One region of the Candidatus Pantoea soli genome, then DNA from elsewhere that is predicted to be linked to it. Evidence: predicted binding sites of a transcription regulator. Region 1 holds the regulator's gene; each other region holds the start of a gene.
The links. Region 1 encodes CRP, which controls carbon source genes, mostly activating them, when cyclic AMP is high. Its sites were predicted from a motif close to ATGTGANNNNNNTCACAT; they were not measured.

Region 1 (8,037 bases):
CGTGATTATAATTTCACGTCAGTTCGATAATTAACCTGATGAGGTCAGCAATGGCAGCGGAAAAACCAGCGGTAACCCGGGAAACCTTCGATAAGGTCATTTTGCCTGTTTATGCACCTGCGCAGTTTGTGCCGGTGAAAGGCAAAGGCAGCCGCGTATGGGATCAGCAGGGCAAAGAGTACATCGACTTTTCCGGCGGTATCGCTGTGACTGCCCTGGGACACTGTCATCCGGCGCTGGTGGAGACGCTGCACCGGCAGGGGGAAACGCTGTGGCACACCAGCAACGTGTTCACCAACGAACCGGCGCTGCGTCTGGCAGGCAAGCTGATTGCGGCCACTTTTGCTGAACGGGTGTTTTTTGCCAATTCCGGTGCGGAAGCCAACGAAGCCGCGTTTAAGCTGGCGCGCTATTACGCCTGCAAAAAACACAGCCCGTTTAAAACCAAAATTATCGCTTTCCACAACGGCTTCCACGGCCGCACGCTGTTTACCGTGTCTGTCGGCGGCCAGCCGAAGTACTCCGATGGCTTTGGCCCGAAGCCGGCCGACATTGTGCATGTGCCTTTTAACGATCTGGACGCGGTCAAAGCGGTGATGGATGACCACACCTGCGCCATCGTCGTGGAACCCATTCAGGGAGAAGGCGGGGTGATGCCCGCCACGCCGGAATTTATGCAGGGGCTGCGTGCGCTGTGCGACCAGCACAATGCGCTGCTGGTGCTGGATGAAGTGCAAAGTGGTATGGGGCGCAGCGGTAAGCTGTTTGCTTATGAACACTATGCGATTCAGCCGGATATCATTACCACGGCCAAAGCACTCGGCGGCGGCTTCCCGGTCAGCGCGATGCTGACTACCGACGCCATTGCCGCCGTGATGGCGCCAGGCGTACACGGCACTACCTACGGCGGTAATCCGCTGGCCTGCGCCGTCGCCGAAACCGCACTGGATATCATTAACACGCCGGAGGTACTGAATGGCGTGGAGACGCGTCGGCAGCAGTTCGTGACGGCGCTGCAGGCAATAGACGCCGATTACGATATCTTCAGTGAGATCCGGGGCAAAGGGTTGCTGATCGGTGCTGTGCTGAAACCGCAGCATGCCAGCAAAGCGCGCGATATTCTGAACGCCGCTGCGGCTGCAGGCGTCATGGTGCTGACGGCCGGTACCGATGTTATCCGCTTTGCGCCTTCGCTGGTAATTGAACCCACCGATATTGCAGAGGGAATGGCGCGGTTTGCCCGCGCCATTCAGCAGGTGCTGGCCGCCTGATTAGCCTTTCGGGCGTATCGCACTCAGCCAGCGACCGTGATGCGGGCGCTGGCTCCACGCCAGAGACGAGATAGTATGCATCACGCTCAGGTGCTGCAGAATCCGCTTCACATGCTGTTCAACAATCGTCACCGGCCCGTCACTCAGGCTATCCGGTGCTTCCAGAATATTGGTGTCACTGCCCGGGCCGTCATAGGAAAGCCGCTGCTGACAGCGCTGCAGCGCGATCTCACAGGATTGCAGATAGCGCTCCGCCAGCGTCGGGGTCAGCATGGTATGCTCGCGCGCCAGAATCGTCATCGCATTGATGTGCTCAACAATGAACTGGCTGTGGGTCACCCACAGCCGCATATCTTTCAGATACTGCGCGTTAAAACCGGGTTCGCTGGAGGCCTGATTCAGGGAGTTGAACAGTGCGTTATGCGCTTGATTGACCTTGACCCGCTGTTCCGCCAGCTTTTGCGGTGACTGCTCCGGGCCCAGTAGCAGGCGCAGTGCCTCCTGAAAAGCCTCAAGCGCATCATGCGCGTTGCGGCGCAGCAGGCCGCTCTGCCACTGCGGCCACAGCCAGATCATTCCCGCAAAGGCAATCAGGCAGCCCATCAGCGTATCCATCATGCGCGGCAGCAGAAACTGCGCGCCGTTCAGCGACAGCAGCTGCAGCGAATACACCGCCGTGACGGTAAAGCCAATCATGGACCAGCCATAATATTTGCGCGTCACCAGATAGCTGATAAGCGTAATCACCAGCATAAACAGCAGGGCGATCGATTCCGGCACCGCCAGCCGCAGCGAGGCCGCGGCAATCAGCAGCCCGGCAAAGGTGCCCAGCGCACGGTGCTGAATACGCACCCGCGTGGCGCTGTAGCCATTCTGGCTGACGAACAGGATGGTCATCAGAATCCAGTAGGGTTTGGGAATGTTGAAGAACAGCGCCAGCGCGCTGCCAAACATCAGCATGACGGCAAAGCGCGCCGCCGTGCGCAGCGCTGAAGATTTCAGCGACAGATAGCTGCGCAGCGCCGGCAGCAGCGGCAGACGGCGCTGCCGGTCGGCCATCAGATCGCGGGTGTAGAGCGGCTTCTGCGTACGCAGCACGCGCGCGATGCGGCTGAAGTGATACAGGCAGAAATGTCCCACCGGGTTATCCGGATGCTGACGCGCAATCTTTTCCAGTGCGCTGAGCGGCTTCTCCATCTCAAAACGGCCGGTTAACTGATGGTAAAGGATGGCGTCGGCCAGCACGCGCAGGCGCGCCGAGATGATGCGGGCGTTCCAGCGAATCACCGCTTCAGCGTGGCTTTGCTCCACCAGTTTTTGCACCTCTTCCGGCTGGTGCAGGCTGACTGAAATGTGCTCCTGCAAATCCAGCGCCACCTGAAACGCACGCGTCAGGCGCTTATGGCTGTTATCGCGACTGGCTGACAGCATGTGCATCTGCTGATAACAGGTGGTGATGAGATCGACCGCTTTCTGCTGGCGCGCCAGCAGCGGCGGCAGCGCTTTTTCCGGATCGGTCAGCTGGGTCAGCAGCGTATATTTGGCATCGCAGTAATCCGCCAGTTCGTGATACAGCAGGCTGAGGGTTTCACGCATCGGCTGCTCTTTCCACAGCCAGAACCAGAACCAGTTAAACAGCCCGTACCACAGCGTGCCGCCAATGTAGAGCAGCGGTGGAACCCAAATCGGCATGCGGCCAATGAGGCTGAGCGTAAAGATGGCGGCAATCAGCGTGCCGGGAAGCAGACGGCCATGCAGCGGGCTGATTTCGCCGGTTACGCCAACCAGCAGCGGCAGCACCAGCAGGATCAGCGGCAGCGGCACGTTAAGCCCGGTAAGATACTGAATCAGAAAGCTGCCGGTAGCGAACAGCGCACCGCCGACAATCAGGCGCTTAAAGAAGCGCTTATGCGGGGTATCCAGCCCGGCGATGTTGCAGCAGGCCGGCACCAGAGAGAACAACAGCCCTTTTTGCAGGTCACCCGCCAGCCAGCCGAGCGCCACGGGCAGACACAGCACCAGCGTTTGCCGCAGCGCGTAGTTGACCTCAGGATGATAGATGATTCGACGCCACATCAGCTCATCGTAAATAAAAACGGCGCAATGTTGCCATTACGCCGTGGGTGAGAAGAAATCAGCGGGTGCCGTAGACGACGATAGTTTTACCGTGTGCGGAGATCAGGTTTTGATCTTCCAGCATTTTCAGGATACGGCCCACGGTTTCGCGTGAGCAGCCCACGATCTGACCAATTTCCTGACGGGTGATTTTAATTTGCATACCGTCCGGGTGGGTCATGGCATCGGGCTGTTTTGCCAGGTTGAGCAGCGTTTGCGCGATACGACCGGTGACGTCCAGGAAGGCAAGGTTGCCTACTTTTTCGGAAGTCACCTGCAGGCGACGCGCCATCTGCGCCGACAGGCGCATTAAAATATCCGGGTTTACCTGAATCAGCTGACGGAATTTTTTGTAGGAAATTTCAGCCACTTCGCAGGCAGTCTTCGCACGTACCCAGGCACTGCGCTCCTGGCCTTCTTCAAACAGGCCGAGCTCGCCGATGAAATCTCCCTGGTTGAGGTAGGAGAGAATCATCTCTTTGCCTTCTTCATCTTTAATCAGTACCGCGACGGAACCTTTCACGATGTAGTACAGCGTTTCCGCTTTCTCACCCTGATGGATGAGGGTGCTTTTGGATGGATATTTGTGAATATGGCAATGGGACAGGAACCATTCGAGTGTAGGGTCTGTTTGCGGTTTGCCGAGAACCATTCGCTATTATCCTCTGTTGTAATCGTGCCCAAAACACAGGGGGCAGTTTTCCCTGTCAGGCGGTGAAATCGTCAAGCGTTTCCCGTAAGGGAAAATTATTCGGGGTGGATTCGTAAGCGATGCTTTTGATTCGTCCCGCCTTCGTCTGTAATGACGAAAATATTTTCAGCTCTGTTTGTAGCACAGCTTTTGCAGGCTGTCTTGTGTTGTCTCGCTTCAGCGGCAGGGGCAGGCGTCCGGATTGCTGTTTGCCAGGTGAAAGCGTACTCTGGCGGCAAAACCGCCGCTTCAGGAGACAAAGATATGCAGGCACGAGTGAAATGGGTTGAGGGGTTAACCTTTCTCGGAGAATCCTCATCCGGACATCAGGTATTAATGGACGGGAATTCCGGCGACAAAGCACCCAGCCCGATGGAGATGGTGCTGATGGCCGCCGGCGGCTGCAGCGCGATTGACGTGGTGTCAATCCTGCAGAAAGGGCGTAACGACGTGGCGGACTGCGAGGTGAAACTCACCTCGGAACGGCGCGAAGAAGCGCCACGCATTTTTACACACATTAACCTGCATTTTATCGTCAGCGGTCATGCGCTGAGCGATAAGGCAGTGGCACGCGCAGTGGATCTCTCGGCTGAGAAGTACTGCTCGGTGGCGATCATGCTGGGTAAAGGCGTGGAAATCACCCACAGTTATGAAGTGAAGGCGTTGTAAGCCAGCGGCCGCGGTGCGATGCCCGACGCGCAATACGTCACCCTGCGTCAGGCATCGCCACCCCGGCGGTCATTCAATGCGTTTACCCTCAATCAGCCGCTGCACCAGCGGCGTCATGATCAGTTCCATCGCCAGCCCCATCTTGCCGCCCGGTACCACCAGCGTATTCATATGGGAAATGAACGATCCCTGAATCATCGCCAGCAGATAAGGAAAGGCAATGCCTTCCAGCCCGCGAAAATGGATCACCACAAAGCTCTCATCCAGCGAGGGGATCTCGCGCGCGGCAAACGGATTGGAGGTATCCACGGTGGGCACGCGCTGGAAGTTAAGGTGGGTGCGCGAGAACTGCGGCGTGATGTAGTTGATGTAATCCTCCATGGATCGCACCACCGAATCCATGACCGCTTCGCGTGAATGGCCACGTTCACTGGTATCGCGCACCAGCTTCTGAATCCACTCAAGGTTAACGATGGGTACTACGCCGACCAGCAGATCGACATGCTCGGCGACGTTATTCTGCTGCGTGACGACGCCGCCGTGCAGCCCTTCATAAAACAGCACGTCGGTGTTTTCCGGCAGCGGCTGCCACGGCGTGAAGGTGCCCGGCACCTGATTCCACGGCACCGCCTCGTCATAGGTATGCAGATACTTGCGCGACTGACCGTGACCGTTCTGACCGTAGTCCCGGAAGGTCTGCTCCAGCAGCGCAAAGTCATTGGCCTCCGGGCCGAAGTAGCTGATATGACGCCCGAGATCGCGCGCTTTGCGGATCGCCATATCCATTTCCGGACGGGTATAGCGATGGAAGCTGTCACCTTCGACTTCGGCGGCGTGCAGATCCAGCTGCTGGAAAATCTTACGGAAGGCGAGGCTGGTGGTGGTGGTACCGGCTCCGCTGGAACCGGTGACGGCAATGATTGGATGCCTGGCTGACATAACAGTGCTCCCTGTGAAGTCCGGCGATGAGCATTGTTACCACGAATTCCCGCGCGGCGCATCAGCCGCGAAATTCGCGCCGCGGCATAATATTGACCGACTCATGCAGTTCCGACCACACCAGCACCACCTCGCCCTGTTCCAGCTGCCGGCGCACATCAGCCACTTTTTGCGCCAGGCTGCGCTCCTGTTCGCCGTAATCGGTGCCTTCACGCAGCACAAAACTTTCAATCAGGTTTTCCAGCGTTGTCGCTTCAAGTTCCTGCCAGGGAATAATCACAATCACACATCCAGATAGGTTGAGAGCCAGTCCGGCACGCGCTGCTCCAGCCACATCTGCGGTCTGTGCAGGCTGCCACCCACAAAGCCGACGTGTCCACCCTGCTGCGTCAGCTGATAGTCAATTGTGGCAGATAACTGCTGCGGCTGCGGAATAACCGCTTCCGTCATAAAGGGATCGTCTTTGGCATGAATGATCAGCAGCGGCTTGCGTACGCCGGTCAGCAGCGGCAGGGCGCTGGCGCGCTGATAGTAGTCGCGTGCATCAATAAAGCCGTGAGCGCGGGCGGTGATCGCGTCATCAAATTCGCGCAGACGGCGGAAAGCGCGCAGCTGGATAAGATCAACCGGCAGCGTACCCGGCCAGGCGCGCAGTTTGCGCGTGGCATTCTTTTTCAGCTGGGTCAGCAGGTAGTGCTGATAAAAGCGCGAAAAGCCGACATCCAGCTTTTCACTGCAGGGTTCCAGCGCCAGCGGGGCTGAGATGGCCACAGCGGCATCCAGCGGTGCGCTGCTGCCCTGCAGGCCAAGCAGGCAGGCCAGCATGTTGCCGCCCAGCGAGACGCCCACGGCCGCGGTGGGCACCGTGCCCCATTCGCGCTGCAGCCAGTGCAGAAAATAGGTGGCGTCTTCGGTTTCACCGGAATGATAGATGCGCTGCAGGCGGTTAGGTTCGCCGCTGCAGCCGCGGAAATGCATCACCACCGCCAGCCAGCCGCGCGCCTGACACGCCTGCATCAGGCCATGCGCATACGGGCTGCGGAAACTGCCTTCCAGCCCGTGAAACATCACCATGCGCGGTTTATGGCGCGCCTGTGCCGGGTCTTCGCTCCACGCCAGATCGACAAAGTCGCCGTCCGGCAGGTCCAGGCGCTGCCAGTGCGGGCGCAGGGTTATGCGCCGGCGCAGAATACGCGGCAGCAGGGTTTGCAGATGCGCATTGCTGAAGCCGCGCAGCGGGGTAAAGCGCTCGCCGTTCGGGCGATCAAAATAGCTTGGGATAGTGCTTGTCTGATGCATAACTCGCTGATAGCTTCGATGGGTTGTTCGCTTTTCTGGGTGAGGAGCACCCGAATATACATGGAACTGAGTCTTTTTCTCTCAATGCTGGGCTTTCTCTGGGTCGCTGCCATTACGCCGGGGCCCAATAATATGTTACTTACCGCCTCGGGTGCTAATTTTGGCTTCGTGCGCACCCTTCCGCTGCTTATAGGTATCATGATTGGCATGCAGGTGATGTTGCTGATGGTGGCGTTTGGCATTGGCGGCCTGATTCTGCTGTACCCCTCACTGCATCTGGTACTGAAAATTGCCGGCAGCATTTATCTGCTGTGGCTGGCGTGGAAAATCGCCACCGCGAAGTATGAGCCGCTGGAAACGGAAGATCGCAGCGTGAAGCAGATGCCGTTCTGGCAGGGCGGGCTGCTGCAGCTGATCAACCCGAAAGCGTGGCTGATGGCGCTGGGCGCCGTTGCCAGCTTCAGCCTCGCCGGGGACGCTTATCTCCATTCGGTGCTGGCGATCAGCACCGGCATGGCGCTGGTGAATCTGCTGTCTGGCGTTATCTGGATGGGGTTTGGTTCGCTGATTGGCCGCCTGCTGCGCAGCCCGCGCGCATGGAAAATCTTTAACCTGGCGATGGGTGCGCTGACAGCGGCCTGCGTCCTGCTGATCTGGCGCTGAGTCAGCTGGACGCGCGCTCCACGCGCTTCCACGGCAGCACCTCGTGCACGATGGGCGCGTGCGGCTGCCGGATACGGTTCAGCAGCAGCTGGACGCTGCGCGCGCCCAGCTGATTCATCGGCTGTTCAATCGTCGTCAGCGGCGGGTTAAGGCTGCTGGTAAAATTGATGCCGTCAAAGCCCACCACGGCCAGATCCTCCGGCACGCGCAGGCCCGCTTCCAGTGCCGCATGCACCACGCCGACCGCCAGCACATCCGACACCGCAAACACCGCATCCGGGCGATCCGGGCCCGTCAGCAATTCGCGCAGCGCCGCGCTGCCCGCTTCGCAGGTGATATTGCCGGCATAGGCCACGCGGCTCCAGTGCAGGTCAAGCTGCTCCAGAGCAT
Region 2 (8,037 bases), 390 kb from region 1:
CTGGCGCAGGTGATTAAAGGCCGCGAAGATACCGTGACGCGGCTGACCATCCGTTCGCCGATGCGCGGCGTGGTCAAAAACATCAAAGTCTCGACGGTGGGCGGGGTGATTCCACCTAACGGCGAGCTGATGAACATTGTGCCGATGAACGATCGCCTGCTGATTGAGGCCCGTCTGTCGCCGCGCGATATCGCCTTTATCCATCCGGGCCAGCGCGCGGTGGTGAAGATCTCGGCGTATGATTACGCCATCTACGGCGGCCTGAACGGCGTGGTGGAGAGCATTTCGCCGGATACCATTCAGGATGAGGTGAAGCCTGAGATCTACTACTACCGGGTGTTTATCCGCACCGATAACGACTATGTACAGAACAAGGCGGGCCGGCGCTTTTCAATCAGTCCGGGCATGGTCTCTACGGTGGACATTAAAACCGGCGAAAAAACCATTATGGATTATCTGATTAAGCCGTTTAACAAGGCGAAAGAGGCGATGCGCGAGCGCTAAGCGTCTGGAGATTGCAGGGCGCAAAAATCTCCGCGATAATCACCGCTATCTCATCCCTTCCTCGTCGGGCCTAACGACGCGGAGGGGATTTTTTTCATCTATACCTGAATATTCCGGGTTGGCAGCCTCAACCTGAGCACTTCAAGAGGACACGTTATGTACAACACTCTGGGTAACCAGTACGACAACTCTCTGGTCTCAAATGCATTTGGTTTTATGCGCTTCCCGCTTAACTTCCAGCCGTATGACAGCGACGCCGAATGGGTCATCACCGGCGTGCCGTTCGATGCCGCCACCTCCGGTCGTCCGGGCAGTCGTCTGGGGCCGGGGGCTATCCGTCAGATCTCCACCAATCTGGCGTGGGAAGGCTGCCGCTGGCCGTGGGATTTTGATCTGCGTCAGCGCCTGAAGGTCGTGGACTGCGGCGATCTGGTGTACGCCTTTGGCGACTCCCAGGATCTCTCAGACAAGCTGCAGGCACACGCAGAGAAACTGCTGGCTAACGGCAAGCGCATGCTGACGTTTGGCGGCGATCACTATGTCACCCTGCCGCTGCTGCGCGCGCACGCGAAACACTTTGGCAAAATGGCGCTGGTGCATTTTGATGCGCATACCGATACCTACTCCAACGGCCCAACGTTTGATCACGGCACCATGTTCTTTACCGCGCCGCAAGAGGGGCTGATCGATCCGCAGCACTCGGTGCAGATCGGGATTCGCACCGAGTTTGATAAGAGTCTGGGCTTTAAGGTGCTGGATGCGGCGCAGGTGAACGATCGCAGCGTTGATGACATTCTGGCTGAAGTGAAGCGCACGGTGGGCGATCTGCCGGTTTACCTGACCTTTGATATCGACTGCCTCGATCCGGCGCATGCGCCAGGCACCGGCACGCCGGTTATTGGCGGCCTGACCAGCGATAAAGCCACCAAGCTGATTCGCGGGCTGCAGGGCATGAACATTGTCGGGATGGATCTGGTAGAAGTGGCGCCAGGTTACGATCACGCCGATCTGACGTCACTGGCTGCGGCGACGCTGGCGCTGGATATGCTGCACGTGCAGGCTGCGAACAAAGGCTGACGGGCAGGGCGGGGGCACCATGGCCCCCGCGCTGTTATTTTTTCGCGTCAGCGGCAATACGCTCACGAATATGCTGCGCACGGGCCGCAGAATCCGGGTGCGAATCAAACATGGAGCTCTGATGTCCCTGATCCAGCTTCGCCAGCTTTTCAAAACTGGTGGCTAAACCGGTGGGATCGATGCCACGTTTTTTCAGCAGATCGTACGAGTAGTCATCCGCCTGTGACTCCTGTGTCTGAGAGAACTGGGCATTAACCAGTTTTTCGCCCATCTCGCCCAGCTGCGACTGCGACAGTGAACCAATCACGCCGCCAACGGAAGCGGCCGCATTACGCGCTGCGGTGGTCGCAAACGCGACCTGCATCGCTTTACGCGTATGGCCCAGCGCCACGTGGCCCATTTCATGGCCCAGCACGCCTTCTACTTCGTTATCCGACATCATGTCCATCAGGCCGCTGTAAACGCGGATACAGCCGTTTGCCATGGCCCACGCGTTCACATCTTTGGTCATATAGACTTTATAGTTCGCCGGGACACCGTTGATGTTATCGCCCAGCGCGGCGGCGATTTTGTTCAGCCGCTGCTGGTAGCTGCTGCTGGCGGGTGCCACCTGATTATCCTTATCCATCTGCGCACAGGATTGATCGCTCAACTGCTTCACCTGCGCATCGCTCAGCGTATAAGCCTGAAACGCCTGCGCGCCGGACTGCAGTAAACCGCTGTTATTCATCCCTTCGCAGCCGCTCAGCAGCGAAGCCATCCCCAGAGCCAGAATCGTGGCGCGTACTTTCATATCAGCATCCTTTACGTAACAAGTCGTTAAACAAACACCCGAAAACGGTTGCAGGTGTTTAAACGCTTTGGTTATAGCGTGCCACAGCGATTCTGGCTAGCAGACATGCGCGGAATTGCAACCTTCTGCCCGCAGATTTAGCACCCTGACACATGTACTTTTGCCCTTATTTTCATGTACATTGATGTGCGACTTTTTTCTCGCTTCGCCTTATAACTGATTAATTACAATAAGTTAAGCGTGGCGGAGCATTAATCCGACCTGGAGTAGAAGATGCCCTCTCGTAAAGAGCTTGCCAACGCCGTTCGCGCGTTAAGTATGGATGCAGTACAGAAAGCGAAATCGGGACATCCGGGTGCCCCGATGGGCATGGCGGACATCGCCGAAGTGCTGTGGCGTGATTTCCTCAACCACAATCCGACTAACCCGCTGTGGGCAGACCGCGACCGCTTTGTGCTGTCGAACGGTCACGGCTCCATGCTGATTTACAGCCTGCTGCACCTCACCGGTTACGATCTGCCGATGAGCGAGCTGCAGAACTTCCGTCAGCTGCATTCAAAAACTCCAGGCCACCCGGAATACGGCTACACCGCCGGCGTGGAAACCACCACCGGCCCGCTGGGGCAGGGCATCGCTAACGCGGTTGGCTTCGCCATTGCCGAGCGCACGCTGGCGGCGCAGTTTAACCGTCCGGGCCACGATATCGTTGACCACCATACCTATGTGTTCATGGGCGACGGCTGCATGATGGAAGGCATCTCGCATGAGGTGTGCTCTATCGCCGGTACCCTGAAACTGGGCAAGCTGGTGGCGTTCTACGACGACAACGGCATCTCAATTGATGGCCATATCGACGGCTGGTTCACCGACGACACCGCTGCCCGTTTTGAAGCCTACGGCTGGCACGTGGTGCGCGGCGTGGATGGCCACGACGCAGACGCCATCAAAAAAGCGGTGGAAGAAGCCAAAGCGGTGACCGATAAGCCTTCGCTGCTGATGTGCAAAACCGTTATCGGTTTTGGTTCACCAAACAAAGCCGGCACGCACGACTCCCACGGCGCGCCGCTGGGCGACGACGAAATCGCCCTGACCCGTAAGCAGCTGGGCTGGAACCACGCGCCATTTGAGATCCCGTCTGAGATCTACGCGCAGTGGGATGCGAAAGAGGCCGGTCAGGCCAAAGAGCGCGCCTGGAACGAGAAGTTTGCCGCTTACGCCAGCGCCTTCCCGGAGCTGGCTGACGAGTTCACCCGCCGTACCCGCAATGCGCTGCCGGCTAACTGGGAAAGCGAATCGCAGAAGTTCATTGAGCAGTTGCAGGCGAACCCGGCGAAAATTGCCAGCCGTAAAGCCTCGCAGAATGCCATCGAAGCGTTCGGTAAACTGCTGCCGGAATATCTGGGCGGCTCTGCTGACCTGGCACCGAGCAACCTCACCATGTGGTCTGGCTCAAAACCGATCAACGAAGATGCAGCCGGTAACTATATCCACTACGGCGTGCGTGAATTTGGCATGACCGCTATCGCGAACGGTATCGCGCTGCACGGCGGTTTCCTGCCGTACACCGCCACCTTCCTGATGTTCGTGGAATACGCCCGTAACGCTGCCCGCATGGCCGCGCTGATGAAAATCCGTCAGATTATGGTCTACACCCATGACTCAATCGGTCTGGGCGAAGATGGCCCGACCCACCAGCCGGTTGAGCAGATGGCCAGCCTGCGTACCACGCCGAACATGAGCCTGTGGCGTCCCTGTGACCAGGTTGAATCCGCTGTGGCCTGGAAGTACGCGATTGAGCGCGTGGATGGGCCTTCCGCACTGATCTTCTCCCGCCAGAACCTGGCGCAGCAGGAGCGTACTCCGGCGCAGCTGGCAAACGTGGCGCGCGGCGGTTACGTGCTGAAAGACTGTGAAGGCACGCCAGAGCTGATCCTGATCGCCACCGGTTCCGAAGTGGAACTGGCGGTAGCGGCTTACGCGCAGCTGACCGCTGAAGGTCGCAAAGTCCGCGTGGTTTCCATGCCGTCTACCGATGCCTTTGACAAGCAGGACGCGGCATACCGCGAATCCGTGCTGCCGAAAGCGGTCGCCGCGCGCGTGGCTATCGAAGCGGGCATCGCCGATTACTGGTTCAAGTACACCGGCCTGCACGGTGCGATTGTCGGCATGACCACATTTGGTGAGTCTGCCCCGGCAGAGCTGCTGTTCAAAGAGTTCGGCTTTACGGTTGAGAACGTTGTTAACACCGCGAAATCCATCCTGTAATTTCGCGTGATCCTCTGCGCCGCTGCGTTCTGCAGCGGCGCGTTTTAAGGTGAACGTTGCGCGTTAAACCGGGGCGATAATGTACGCCGCGACCGCGAAAGCCCTGCCGGCGGATTTGACCGCTCTGCACGATATCAGCCTTTTTATCCCTTCACCTGAAACGGTTCAATTATTCCTGCAGTAATAATGTCCTCCAGAAAAATTGTGACGCAGATCCAATAATCAGCAGCGCAGTTGATCGCAATCATTCCTGTTATTCCTCACATGCTTTATTGTAGCTGAACCGTTTCAGTTGCCGGTGAGCCGCCTGACGCGATCGCGCCGGAGCCGCCAGAATTTCCTGTACAAACCCGCGTGAAACGCTCAAGGTATCTGGCACGTTTTTTCAGGTGTGGTAGCAGGAAGTAAGATGACCATTCGTATTGCCATCAATGGGTTTGGCCGTATCGGCCGCAATGTATTGCGGGCACTGTATGAAACCGGTCGCCGCGCGGAAATCACCGTTGTGGCCATCAACGAACTGGCAGAGGCCGCCGGCATGGCGCATCTGCTGAAATACGATACCAGCCACGGCCGGTTCGCCTTTGATGTGCGGCAGGAACGGGACCAGCTGCTGGTTGGCGATGACACCATTCGCATTCTGCATCTGGCAGAGATTGCGGCTCTACCGTGGCGGGAGCTGAATGTGGATATCGTGCTGGATTGCACTGGCGTCTACGGCAGCCGGGCGGACGGCGAAGCGCATCTGCTGGCTGGCGCAAAGAAGGTGCTGTTCTCGCATCCGGGCGGCAACGATCTCGACGCCACCGTGGTGTTTGGCGTCAATGAACAGGCGCTGCAGCAAAGCGATCGCATTGTTTCTAACGCCTCCTGCACCACCAACTGCATTATCCCGGTGATCAAACTGCTGGATGACGCCTTTGGCATTGAATCCGGTACGGTTACGACGATTCACTCCGCGATGCACGATCAGCAGGTGATTGATGCCTATCACAGCGACCTGCGCCGCACGCGGGCAGCCAGTCAGTCCATTATTCCGGTGGATACGCGGCTGGCGGCAGGCATCACCCGTATTTTTCCGAAATTTAACGATCGCTTTGAAGCGATTGCAGTACGCGTGCCGACTATCAACGTGACAGCGATTGATTTAAGCGTCTCAGTACGTGAAGCCGTCAGGGCGTGCGAGGTCAACGCGCTGCTGCAAAACGCGTCAGAGGGGGCATTTCGTGGTATAGTTGACTATACGGAATTACCGTTAGTCTCAGTAGATTTTAACCACGATCCGCACAGTGCCATAGTGGACGGCACGCAGACGCGGGTCAGCGGTCATCACCTGATCAAAACCCTGGTCTGGTGTGACAACGAATGGGGCTTTGCTAACCGCATGATCGACACCACGTTAGCAATGGCCGCAAGCGGTTTCAGGTAAGACGCGGATTGCGTCTGGCAAAACTTATGAGAATCAACGAGAGGGTTCACCATGTCTGTAATTAAGATGACCGATCTGGATCTTGCTGGTAAACGCGTTCTGATCCGCGCCGATCTCAACGTACCAGTGAAAGAAGGGAAAGTGACGTCAGACGCACGTATTCGTGCTTCTCTGCCTACCATCGAAGCGGCGTTGAAACAGGGCGCGAAAGTGATGGTTACCTCACACCTTGGTCGTCCGACTGAAGGTGAATACAACGAAGAGTTCTCCCTGCTGCCAGTTGTTAACTACCTGAAAGATAAGCTGAACGGCACCCAGGTGACGCTGGCGAAAGAGTACCTGGATGGCGTGGAAGTCGGTGCCGGTGAGCTGGTGGTGCTGGAAAACGTCCGCTTCAACAAAGGCGAGAAAAAAGACGACGAAACCCTGGCGAAGAAATATGCCGCACTGTGCGACGTCTTTGTCATGGATGCGTTTGGTACTGCGCACCGCGCGCAGGCCTCTACCCACGGCGTGGGTAAGCACGCACCTATCGCCTGTGCCGGTCCGCTGCTGTCCGCTGAGCTGGAAGCACTGGGTAAAGTGATGAGCAACCCACAGCGTCCGCTGGTCGCGGTAGTGGGCGGTTCCAAAGTCTCGACCAAATTTGATGTGCTGCAGTCGCTGGTAAAAATCGCGGACACCGTGATTGTTGGCGGCGGTATCGCTAACACCTTCGTGGCGATCGACAACAACGTCGGTAAATCCCTGTACGAACCAGACTTCGTGGAAGCGGCCAAAGGCCTGCGCGATCAGTACGGTATCCCGGTTCCGGTTGACTCCCGCGTCGGCACGGAATTCTCTGAAACTGCACCGGCAACCGTGAAAAAGGTTTCCGAAGTGGCAGATAACGAAGAAATTATGGACTTCGGTGATGAAACCGCACAGGCGATGGCGAAGCTGCTGAAAGAAGCGAAAACCATCCTGTGGAACGGTCCGGTGGGCGTGTTTGAGTTCCCTAACTTCCGCAAAGGCACCGAGATTATCGCTAACGCGATCGCGGACAGTGATGCCTTCTCTGTGGCCGGCGGCGGTGACACCCTGGCGGCAATCGACCTGTTCGGTATCGAAGACAAGATCTCCTATATCTCTACCGGCGGCGGCGCTTTCCTGGAGTTCGTGGAAGGCAAAAAACTGCCTGCGGTTGCCATGCTTGAAGAGCGTGCGAAGCAGTAACTTTTGGGGGCGGCGCGGCTGCGCCGTCTGAAGGCTTGCCCATTCCGGGCAAAAAATCGACGTCCCTCTGCGGGATGAACGGTAACGAAACAGGACACAACCATGTCTAAAATTTTTGATTTCGTAAAACCCGGCGTTGTCACTGGTGATGACGTTCAGAAGATCTTCAAAGTAGCGAAAGAAAACAAATTCGCTCTGCCTGCAGTTAACTGCGTCGGCACGGATTCCATCAACGCGGTACTCGAAGCTGCGGCCAAAGTTAAAGCGCCGGTCATCGTTCAGTTCTCCAATGGCGGTGCCGCCTTCATCGCCGGTAAAGGCTTCAAAACTGACAAACCTCAGGGCGCCGCCATTTTTGGTGCCATTTCCGGTGCGCACCATGTGCATCTGATGGCCGAACAGTATGGCGTGCCGGTGATCCTGCACACTGACCACTGCGCGAAAAAACTGCTGCCGTGGATCGACGGCCTGCTGGATGCCGGCGAAGAGCACTTCAAAAAAACCGGTAAGCCTCTGTTCTCTTCACACATGATTGACCTGTCTGAAGAGTCTCTGGAAGAAAACATCGAAATCTGCAGCAAGTATCTGGCGCGCATGGACAAAATGGGCATGACGCTGGAGATCGAACTGGGTGTGACCGGTGGCGAAGAAGATGGCGTGGACAACAGCCACGTTGACGCCTCTGCACTGTACAGCCAGCCAGAAGATGTGGATTACGCTTACACCGAGCTGAGCAAAATCAGCCCGCGTTTCA
Region 3 (8,037 bases), 670 kb from region 1:
TTCGATATACACCGCTGCCGGCGATGCGCCAACCAGTCCGGCGAACAGGCTGCTGAGGGAATCGCTGGTCAGCGCGCGACCGCCGTTGAGGATCTGCCCCTGATGATCCAGCAGGTTTGCCTGCCCTGCTACCGCGCGGATGGTGCCGGTGGCGTCAAACACCGCTGTCATCACCAGCGCCAGCACGCTCGGCAATACCATCGGCTGCAGCGCGCCCATGATATCCAGGCTGAACATGGCTGACTGACCGCTGGCATCTTTCAGGCTCGGAATGGCAAACAGGCCCTGGTATTTTACCGCCGGATCAAAAATCAGACCGATAACCGAAATGGCAATGATGGTCAGCAAAATGCCGCCGGGCACGCGACGCTTTTCAAGGCCAAAAATGGCCGCCAGCCCCACCAGCGCCATCATCACCGGGAACGAGGTAAAATGGCCCAGCGCCACTGGCAGGCCGGGCGCCGGGTTTTTCACGACCAGACCAATCCCGTCGGCGGCAATCAGCAGCAGAAACAGGCCGATGCCCACGCCGGTGCCGTGCGCAACGCCCATGGGCAGGTTGCGTAAGATCCAGGCCCGAATGCCGGTTACGGAGATCAGGGTAAACAGTAACCCCATCAGAAAGACGGCACCCAGCGCAACCGGCACGCTGATATGCTGCCCCAGCACCAGGCTGAAGGCGGTAAAAGCGGTCAGGGAGATAGCGCAGCCAATCGCCATCGGCAGATTGGCCCACAAGCCCATCAGCAGAGAGCCAAAGCTGGCGACCAGACAGGTTGAGACAAAGACCACGGAAGGTGAAAAGCCCGCTTTACTCAGCATGCCAGGCACCACGATGACGGAGTACACCATCGCTAAAAAGGTGGTGAGACCTGCCAGCACTTCCTGACGCACGCTGCTGCCGCGTGCTGAAATGCGGAACCAGGCGTCCAGTTTTCCACTGGCCGGGCGGGATTCGCCAGACATAATTTTTCCTCTGCGTTTTTTAAGATGTAAGTCGCCGCGCGACCGCCGTTTGCACAGATTCCTGGTGAGGGTTGCTCAGAGAGCACACAGGCAAACGATTACGCGGTCACGTATTCCCGTCAAAAAGGGGACGCGAAAAAAGGCAAACGATTATCTGGTCTTTGGGGCGGCGTTTTCAACCTTTAATCGCGGGCGTACGGGAGAATACAGCGGGTGCCAGCCGGTACGCAGCGGATTATGCAGCACGTGTGACCGGCTGGCATACCGGCCGGTCACCGCAGAAGAAACGGTTACTGGCTGAACTGAATCGGCCCACCCTGTTGCAGGGCGCGCTGCCACGCAGCACGCTGCTGCATCTCCTCCAGCCAGCGTGCGGTTGCCGGCATGGCGCTCAGGCTGCCGCGCATCTGCAGCGCCAGCAGCGGAAAACTCATCTGTACATCGGCAATGCTGAAGCGGGAACCGGCAAAAAAGGGATGCTGGCTCAGATGCTGCTCGATCACGCTGCCATGCAGCGCCAGCTGCTTATTCAGCCACGCCTTCTGGATGCCTTTGCTCATGGCAGCGCCGACCGGACGCAGCAGCCACGGCACCGGCTTCTTGCTCAGCTGCGCAAATACCAGCTTCATCACCAGCAGCGGCATCAGCGAACCCTCCGCGTAATGCAGCCAGTATCGTGCCTGTATCTGCTCGTCTTCATCATGCAGCGTCAGCAGTTGTTCGCTGTCGTACTTCAGCTGCAGGTATTCCAGAATGGCGCCGGATTCCGCCACCACGCGGTTACCGTCTGTGATCACCGGCGATTTCCCCAGCGGATGCACCTTCTTTAACGCCTCCGGGGCCAGCAGGGTATTTTCACGCTGATAGCGTTTAAGTTGATAAGGCACCGCCAGCTCTTCCAGCAGCCATAGCACGCGGTGTGAACGGGAATTTTCCAGATGATGAACAGTGATCATGCGCGGTTCCTTGCAGCTCAGGGGTTTTGCCAAGTATAGCGGATCAGCGTTTTTGCTCGTCCTGCTCCGGATCGAGCAGCACCGCACCGGACCCCTGCTGCGCCAGTCGGTCACCGGGATTGCGCAGCGGACAATCACGCATCGACAGGCAGCCGCAGCCGATGCAGCCATCCAGATCGTTACGCAGACGGGTAAGGGTTTCGATACGTTTATCCAGCTCTTCACGCCAGTGCCGGGTCAGCGCGTCCCACTCCTGCGTCGACATGCGCTTGTTCGCCGGCACATGCATCAGGCTGTCACTGACCGTCGCCAGTGGAATGCCTATGCGCTGGGCAATTTTAATGATCGCCACCCGGCGCAGGACGTCACGGCTGTAGCGGCGCTGGTTACCGCCATTGCGCGTGCTGAATATTAAGCCTTTGCTTTCATAAAAGTGCAGTGCGGAGACAGCCACGCCGCTGCGCTTCGCCACTTCGCCCGGTGTCAGCACCGGTTTCGGGTAATTGCGTTCTTTTTTCATTGCGGGCCTTTACCTCAAGTTAACTTGAGGAATTATACTCCAGCCCGACACAATTTCGAATTACACCAGGCGATAACCTTCAGAAGGATGAGGCTATGATGCAACAGGAAATCATTCATTCACTGACTAACTGGATCGATCAGAATCTGGATAAAGCACTGTCGATTGATGAAGTGGCGGCAAAATCGGGTTACTCAAAATGGCACCTGCAGCGTATGTTCCGTACCGTCACGAAACAAACGCTGGGTGGCTATATTCGCGAACGTCGCCTGACGCTGGCTGCCGAAGCTCTGCGCCAGACGCAGCGGCCGGTGTTTGATATTGCCATGCAGTACGGCTATGACTCGCAGCAAACCTTCTCGCGCGTGTTTCGCCGCCAGTTTTCCCAGACGCCAACCGCCTATCGTCACGCCATGCGCCGTCAGGCCATAGCGCAGCGTCCGCGCCTGGTTAACTTTGATTGCAATGATACGATGACCAGCTTCGCGCAGCGCACCACCGGTGAATGCTGCCCGCTGCGCTGATTCTCCTCTGCGCCCGCTACGGGCGCTCCCCGCTTTCGCTTTCCCCTTCTCTGCTTCGTTCACCTCTGCCATACCAGGTATAAATTTTGTTCAGATTTTCAAATCCAGTGATATAATGTGACCAAAGTCACACATTTCGCTGTATTAAGACGGCCGAAGGGTTTCCCCTGACCTTCCTTCTCTGCCGCCGGTGATGTCCATTGAATGTCAGGGATATTACTGATTGAACGAGGTTTGTTGCAGATGGCTACGTTAACCACCAGTCTCATTGTGATGCGCTGGGAGCTGCTCAGCGCAGTAATGATGTTTTTCGCCAGCACCCTGAAAATCAAGCTGCGCCAGAAGAGCCATCCGGTCATGGCGCTGCTGTGCGGCGGCATTGGGATTGGTATGTCCTGCTGGTTTGTCACCGGCCTGCTGGGCATTTCGCTGAGCATGGAAAATGTGAACCATTTTATGGAAATCACCAAAACCAGCTTTGTGGAGGCGATGAGCCAGGCACCTGCTGACTGGCCGATGCCCTGATTGCAGCCAATAAAAAACCCCGCTAAGCGGGGTTTTTTATTTTGCTGTGTGAGATCAAATTTTCTTCAATACGGCGGGAAGGCTGACTTCCGGTACCGCAACGCCCGGTCTCTGCGTACCGCGACGATCCTGAATCCACATATCACCCATCATCTGATTTAATCCGCGATCCAGTCCGGTAACCAGACCGGCGCCAGGCGTAAACGTCAGCTCGCCAAAGTAGATGCTTTCGCCATCGATGTACCAGTCAACGCGCACGTAATCGAAATCCGTCGCCAGCGTCTTGCTGAGCGCCAGCGCGTGCTCCAGCTGCGGCAGAATCGGCGTGACATCCAGCCCGGTGTCGCGAATTTTGTGATACGCCTCTTTGAGGTTGTTCACGTAGAAGTTCATCGACAGCAGCGGATTGCAGCGGTTGTAGATCACCTGCAGCACATACTCAAAGTTGCCATCTCGCTTGTTGAACATGTGGAATTTGTAGTCAATCGGCGCGGTTTTACCGTCACCAATGTACTTCTCCACCAGAATACGCGGCTTGATGTAGCGATAGTGAATTTCCCGCGCCTCGTTGGCAAAATCGGTTTTCAGCCAGCGATGGCAATCGCTGATAATCTGCTGCTTTTTCAGCGCATCCGGCTCTTCCAGCAGGATCTCAACCATGTTGGAGCCGTGATTGGGTTTGATAACCGTGTTCTTCCAGCTGGAGAGCGTATGCAGCGAGTGCGGATCGCTGGTCTCGTACACCAGAGGAATCAGGTATTCACTACCCACTTTCTCTGCGATGTATTCGCGCACGGAGTACTTGTCTGACAGGCGCCCGTAGTTCTGGTAATCACCGTAGACAAATTTGCGGTACAGCACCTTCTCATTGAATACTTTCGGCTCGCGCAGGTTTGGCAACTTGCGGAATTTGTGAAAGTAGTAGATGCGATCCTGATAGGCCCAGGGCATCTTCTTGATGAAGTACTGCACACTTTTTCTGAGTTCATCTTTAAATTTGAGCATTTCTGGCCTCATTTGTAGGTCTTGTAGTTGAGCGAGGAAACCTGGATCTTTTGAATGACGCCGTTTTTAAAGAAGTAATTCATTACGGTCAGGGACAGCAGCTCAGTGATGAAAACGCTCCAGGCGGCACCCATGATGCCGTAGCCCTGAATCAGCCAGTAAGACAGCGGCAGGCTGACCACCATCAGACAGATGATTTTTTTGAGCAGGTAGTTGAAGCCACCCTCTTTCACCATGTAGCGATAAGCTACGGTTCCCATTGCCGAGAAGCAGGTTGCTAACGACAGTAACGTAATGAGACTTCCGGACTGTGTGTACTCGTGACCATATAAAGCGATGATGATTTTTTCGCCGTACAAGGCGATCACCGCTAACAACAACAATGAAACTCCCATGACATAACCGTTCAGCCGCGCAGTCAGCTTGATGGCGGCCGCTCCGCGCTCGCGGAAAATCTCCGAGAAGCAGGAAGTGATGAGGGCAACCGGAATGAAAATCCACGATGCCGAAATGGTGTTGGCGGCGGCAAACAGCCCCAGATCGCGGGCGGATGCGATACCGGCCAGGAACATCTGCGCCGCTTTTACCTGTACCGAGATAAAGATGCTGGAGATAGCCAGCGGCAACCCGGCATACATCAGGTAGCGCAGATAGGTCGTGCGCTTCTCCTGCGGCGGGGCCAGATCCTGGTTTTCCCGGTAAAACCTGGCACGCTTGATGGCATACGGCACCAGCGTCACGACCACGATAGACACGGTCAGCCACAGCGGATTCAGGTGCAGCCAGGCGATGGTGAAGCTCAGGGCAAAGCCAAGCAGCAGCCCCGCCGAGTTGGCCACGGTATTCAGCCGTGAGGCCAGCCGGGCGTTGTTATAGACGCTGAACGTGTCCTGCGTAACGAATACCGACGAGATAAATGAGGCCAGCGCAAACGCGAGGAAGTTTTCCTGCATGTTGTACCAGACCCAAATCAATACCGGGATGGAGGTCAGCAGCAGCAGTACCATGCGCAGCGTGCGCGCCACGGTCATCAGCCGCAGTCCTTTGGGTGCACTTTTGCTGATGCGCTTAAACAGAATGGTTTCGGTGCCAAAAATCGCCACGGTCTGCACCATGGAGAACAGCGAGGTTGAAAACGCCATTTGCCCAAAAACAGTTGGGCCAAAGGCTTTAGCCACGTAGGAGGTCACAAATATGACGCCAAAAACCGAGACGATCTTCTCAGACATCATCCAGGCGGCATTCGACATTACGCTCAATTTCATTGACTGGTCCTTAGTATTACTTACAGCAACTGCTTTTCGGTACAACGTCCATGAAGTGAATTAACAAGCGCACAGTGGGCCTGACAAAATTTAATAACTTCAGACCAGGCTGGTCCGAAAAATGAGACTTACATCAGGGTTAAGCGAAAACATTCAGGAAAATTCCGATTAAATCTGGCGCGAAGTGCTCTGGATGTAAACGATTTCAACCTGAATTCAGGACAAAAGTTTACAGACATATCCTGTGATTTTAGCAAGCAGGCTATGCCGGATTTCCAATGATTGTCGTATTTTTCTGCATTTGGGATGGAATGAATTTATCGCAAAAACCCAAAGCCAGGAAGGCGTTCAATGGCATTCAGAATAAAATAAGATTTATCCCATGATGATATTTATTCCAAATATCTTAATTTAACCCTCGCAATTCAAATCGCGCACTTTAATACTGCATTAATACCGTTTTTGCAGTACCAGATATTAATACAGTAATTCTCATCCATTAATTGATAAGAAAGGTAAGAGCATTTATGAGAAAGTCACGATATAGCGAAGAGCAAATCACAAATGCCATTAAAGCTTCTGAAACGGGAGTGAAAGTCAGGGAGATTTGTGAAGAGCTGGGCATTTCGGAGGCAACCTTCTATAGCTGGAAGAAAAAGTTTTCCGGACTTTCCTCTGAGGAAGGCCGTCGGATCAAAGAGTTAGAAGACAAACTGCAGAATCTCACGCGTGAGCTTCAGACCCTGAGCTCCGACAAAGAGATGCTGCAAAGCGTGCTGAAAAACTTCTTTACCACGAATGAAAAGCGTCAGGCGGTTAACTTCCTGCAAACCACCTTCGACATCGGAACCCGTCGCAGCTGCCGCCTGCTGGATATCAGCCGCAGCGTTTACCACTATCCTTCAGGTTCAGATAATCGCTAACGCCCTTGATACCAATGTTATTTGACTTAATGCTGAGATTTGTTCTTACCAGAAGAGATGAAGATCATTTAATCCGGCTTTCGCCACATAACATTGCGCACCACTTTTTCCTGATGAATATTGTCACGGAATCGCTTCCTTTTTTGCGGTAAAATCGATTCACACCAGCAAAAGTCTCGCTCCGCACGCCCTTTAGACGCAGCCCAATCTCATTCCGGTGAGATTGGCGCTTCGTTTATTACTTTATCACTATTTAACCTGTCTTCATTCTGCAGCGCATTCTGTTAAGCAATCATGAACAACGCGATAAAACGGCGCGCACACTCCCTCTGTTTTGCTGTGGATCTGTCCGTTGCGCTTTAGAAATCATTATTCGTTAATCCTTTCTTCGTTTAATCCATTCAGCACCAGGAATTTTCCTGTCAGAAAACTTCATCACCTTTAAACAATAAAGGTTGAAAACCTTACCGGATGCGAAACACCCGGCTTTTATGCATTGCCCGGTTTAATATTTTTTTGCGGAGCATAATGGGAATCTTTCTTAATGGCAGGCAAAAGGCTTCACCCTTAATTGGTTTTTCCAGGCAGGATTTCAGTGCCATAAACCAATAAAAACCGCGTGTTACAGGATTTTTCAATCCGTTAAACCTGGGGTTAATCCGAATATTTTCGCTATTCAGGCAGCATTAAGCTTCGGGCTAATCCGTTTTCGCGCTTCTTAGCCGCGAATCTTTACGCTGCCTGTCGGCGGAATTATGCAAAAAAGGAATTAAAAGCCGGTTCGTTAATCCGGCATTTGTTATAAACAGCGGGGATGGCGGCGCGGTACGCCCGATACAGCGGGAAAAGAGACCCGGTCAAATTCTTAAAAGCGCGAGAAAATGGCGGCCGCTGCCGGACAGCCGCCGCATGGATTTGCGTTTAGTCCAGTACCGCCAGCTGCTGTGGTTTGATACGCACAGCGTACATCACGCCGACAATCAGGCAGCCGATGCCCAGGCTGGTGAGCAGGGGCGGCCAGTTCTGGCGGTAGATAAAGGTCCACATTAATCCGGCCAGCGTCTCAAACACAATCAGCGGCCCCATGACCACGGTCGGCAGCCGCTGACTGGCGGCGTTCCAGCACAGCGCCGCCAGCCAGGAGCAGAGTAATCCCAGCGCCAGCATCAGAACGATAAAACGCAGCGGCTGTGGGCCGAACGGCAAACTAAACGCGGGCTGCTGCCAGTGAATCTGCAGACAGACCAGCAGGCAGAACACCAGCGCCAGCGGCAGTGTCACCAGCCCCTGCGCGGTGGCCCAGCTTGACGGCTTATGCTGCGGGTGCTGACGCAGCCAGCGGGCATTGCGTAG

Region 2: a site for CRP is predicted at 4,842-4,859, ahead of epd (erythrose-4-phosphate dehydrogenase). Genes of this name have one in related genera too.
Region 3: a site for CRP is predicted at 3,082-3,099, ahead of D8B20_RS01520 (YjcB family protein). Genes of this name have one in related genera too.

What each region holds. Positions count from the first base shown of each region.
Region 1 covers NZ_CP032702.1:3,421,414-3,429,450, reverse strand. Annotated here, with positions in the region: gene argD (bifunctional acetylornithine/succinyldiaminopimelate transaminase) at 51-1,271, shown strand; gene D8B20_RS15930 (YccS/YhfK family putative transporter) at 1,272-3,347, opposite strand; gene crp (cAMP-activated global transcriptional regulator CRP) at 3,406-4,038, opposite strand; gene D8B20_RS15920 (OsmC family protein) at 4,342-4,746, shown strand; gene D8B20_RS15915 (phosphoribulokinase) at 4,816-5,685, opposite strand; gene D8B20_RS15910 (YheU family protein) at 5,747-5,965, opposite strand; gene D8B20_RS15905 (hydrolase) at 5,968-6,984, opposite strand; gene D8B20_RS15900 (LysE family translocator) at 7,045-7,647, shown strand; gene D8B20_RS15895 (LacI family DNA-binding transcriptional regulator) at 7,649-8,037, opposite strand, start outside.
Region 2 covers NZ_CP032702.1:3,029,050-3,037,086, reverse strand. Annotated here, with positions in the region: gene D8B20_RS14120 (HlyD family type I secretion periplasmic adaptor subunit) at 1-504, shown strand, start outside; gene speB (agmatinase) at 661-1,581, shown strand; gene loiP (metalloprotease LoiP) at 1,616-2,374, opposite strand; gene tkt (transketolase) at 2,648-4,639, shown strand; gene epd (erythrose-4-phosphate dehydrogenase) at 5,049-6,068, shown strand; gene pgk (phosphoglycerate kinase) at 6,120-7,283, shown strand; gene fbaA (class II fructose-bisphosphate aldolase) at 7,386-8,037, shown strand, end outside.
Region 3 covers NZ_CP032702.1:337,508-345,544, reverse strand. Annotated here, with positions in the region: gene D8B20_RS01540 (NCS2 family permease) at 1-966, opposite strand, end outside; gene D8B20_RS01535 (glutathione S-transferase family protein) at 1,257-1,922, opposite strand; gene soxR (redox-sensitive transcriptional activator SoxR) at 1,966-2,442, opposite strand; gene soxS (superoxide response transcriptional regulator SoxS) at 2,538-2,966, shown strand; gene D8B20_RS01520 (YjcB family protein) at 3,210-3,491, shown strand; gene D8B20_RS01515 (ATP-grasp fold amidoligase family protein) at 3,546-4,496, opposite strand; gene D8B20_RS01510 (oligosaccharide flippase family protein) at 4,505-5,761, opposite strand; gene D8B20_RS01505 (transposase) at 6,289-6,684, shown strand; gene D8B20_RS01500 (DMT family transporter) at 7,606-8,037, opposite strand, start outside.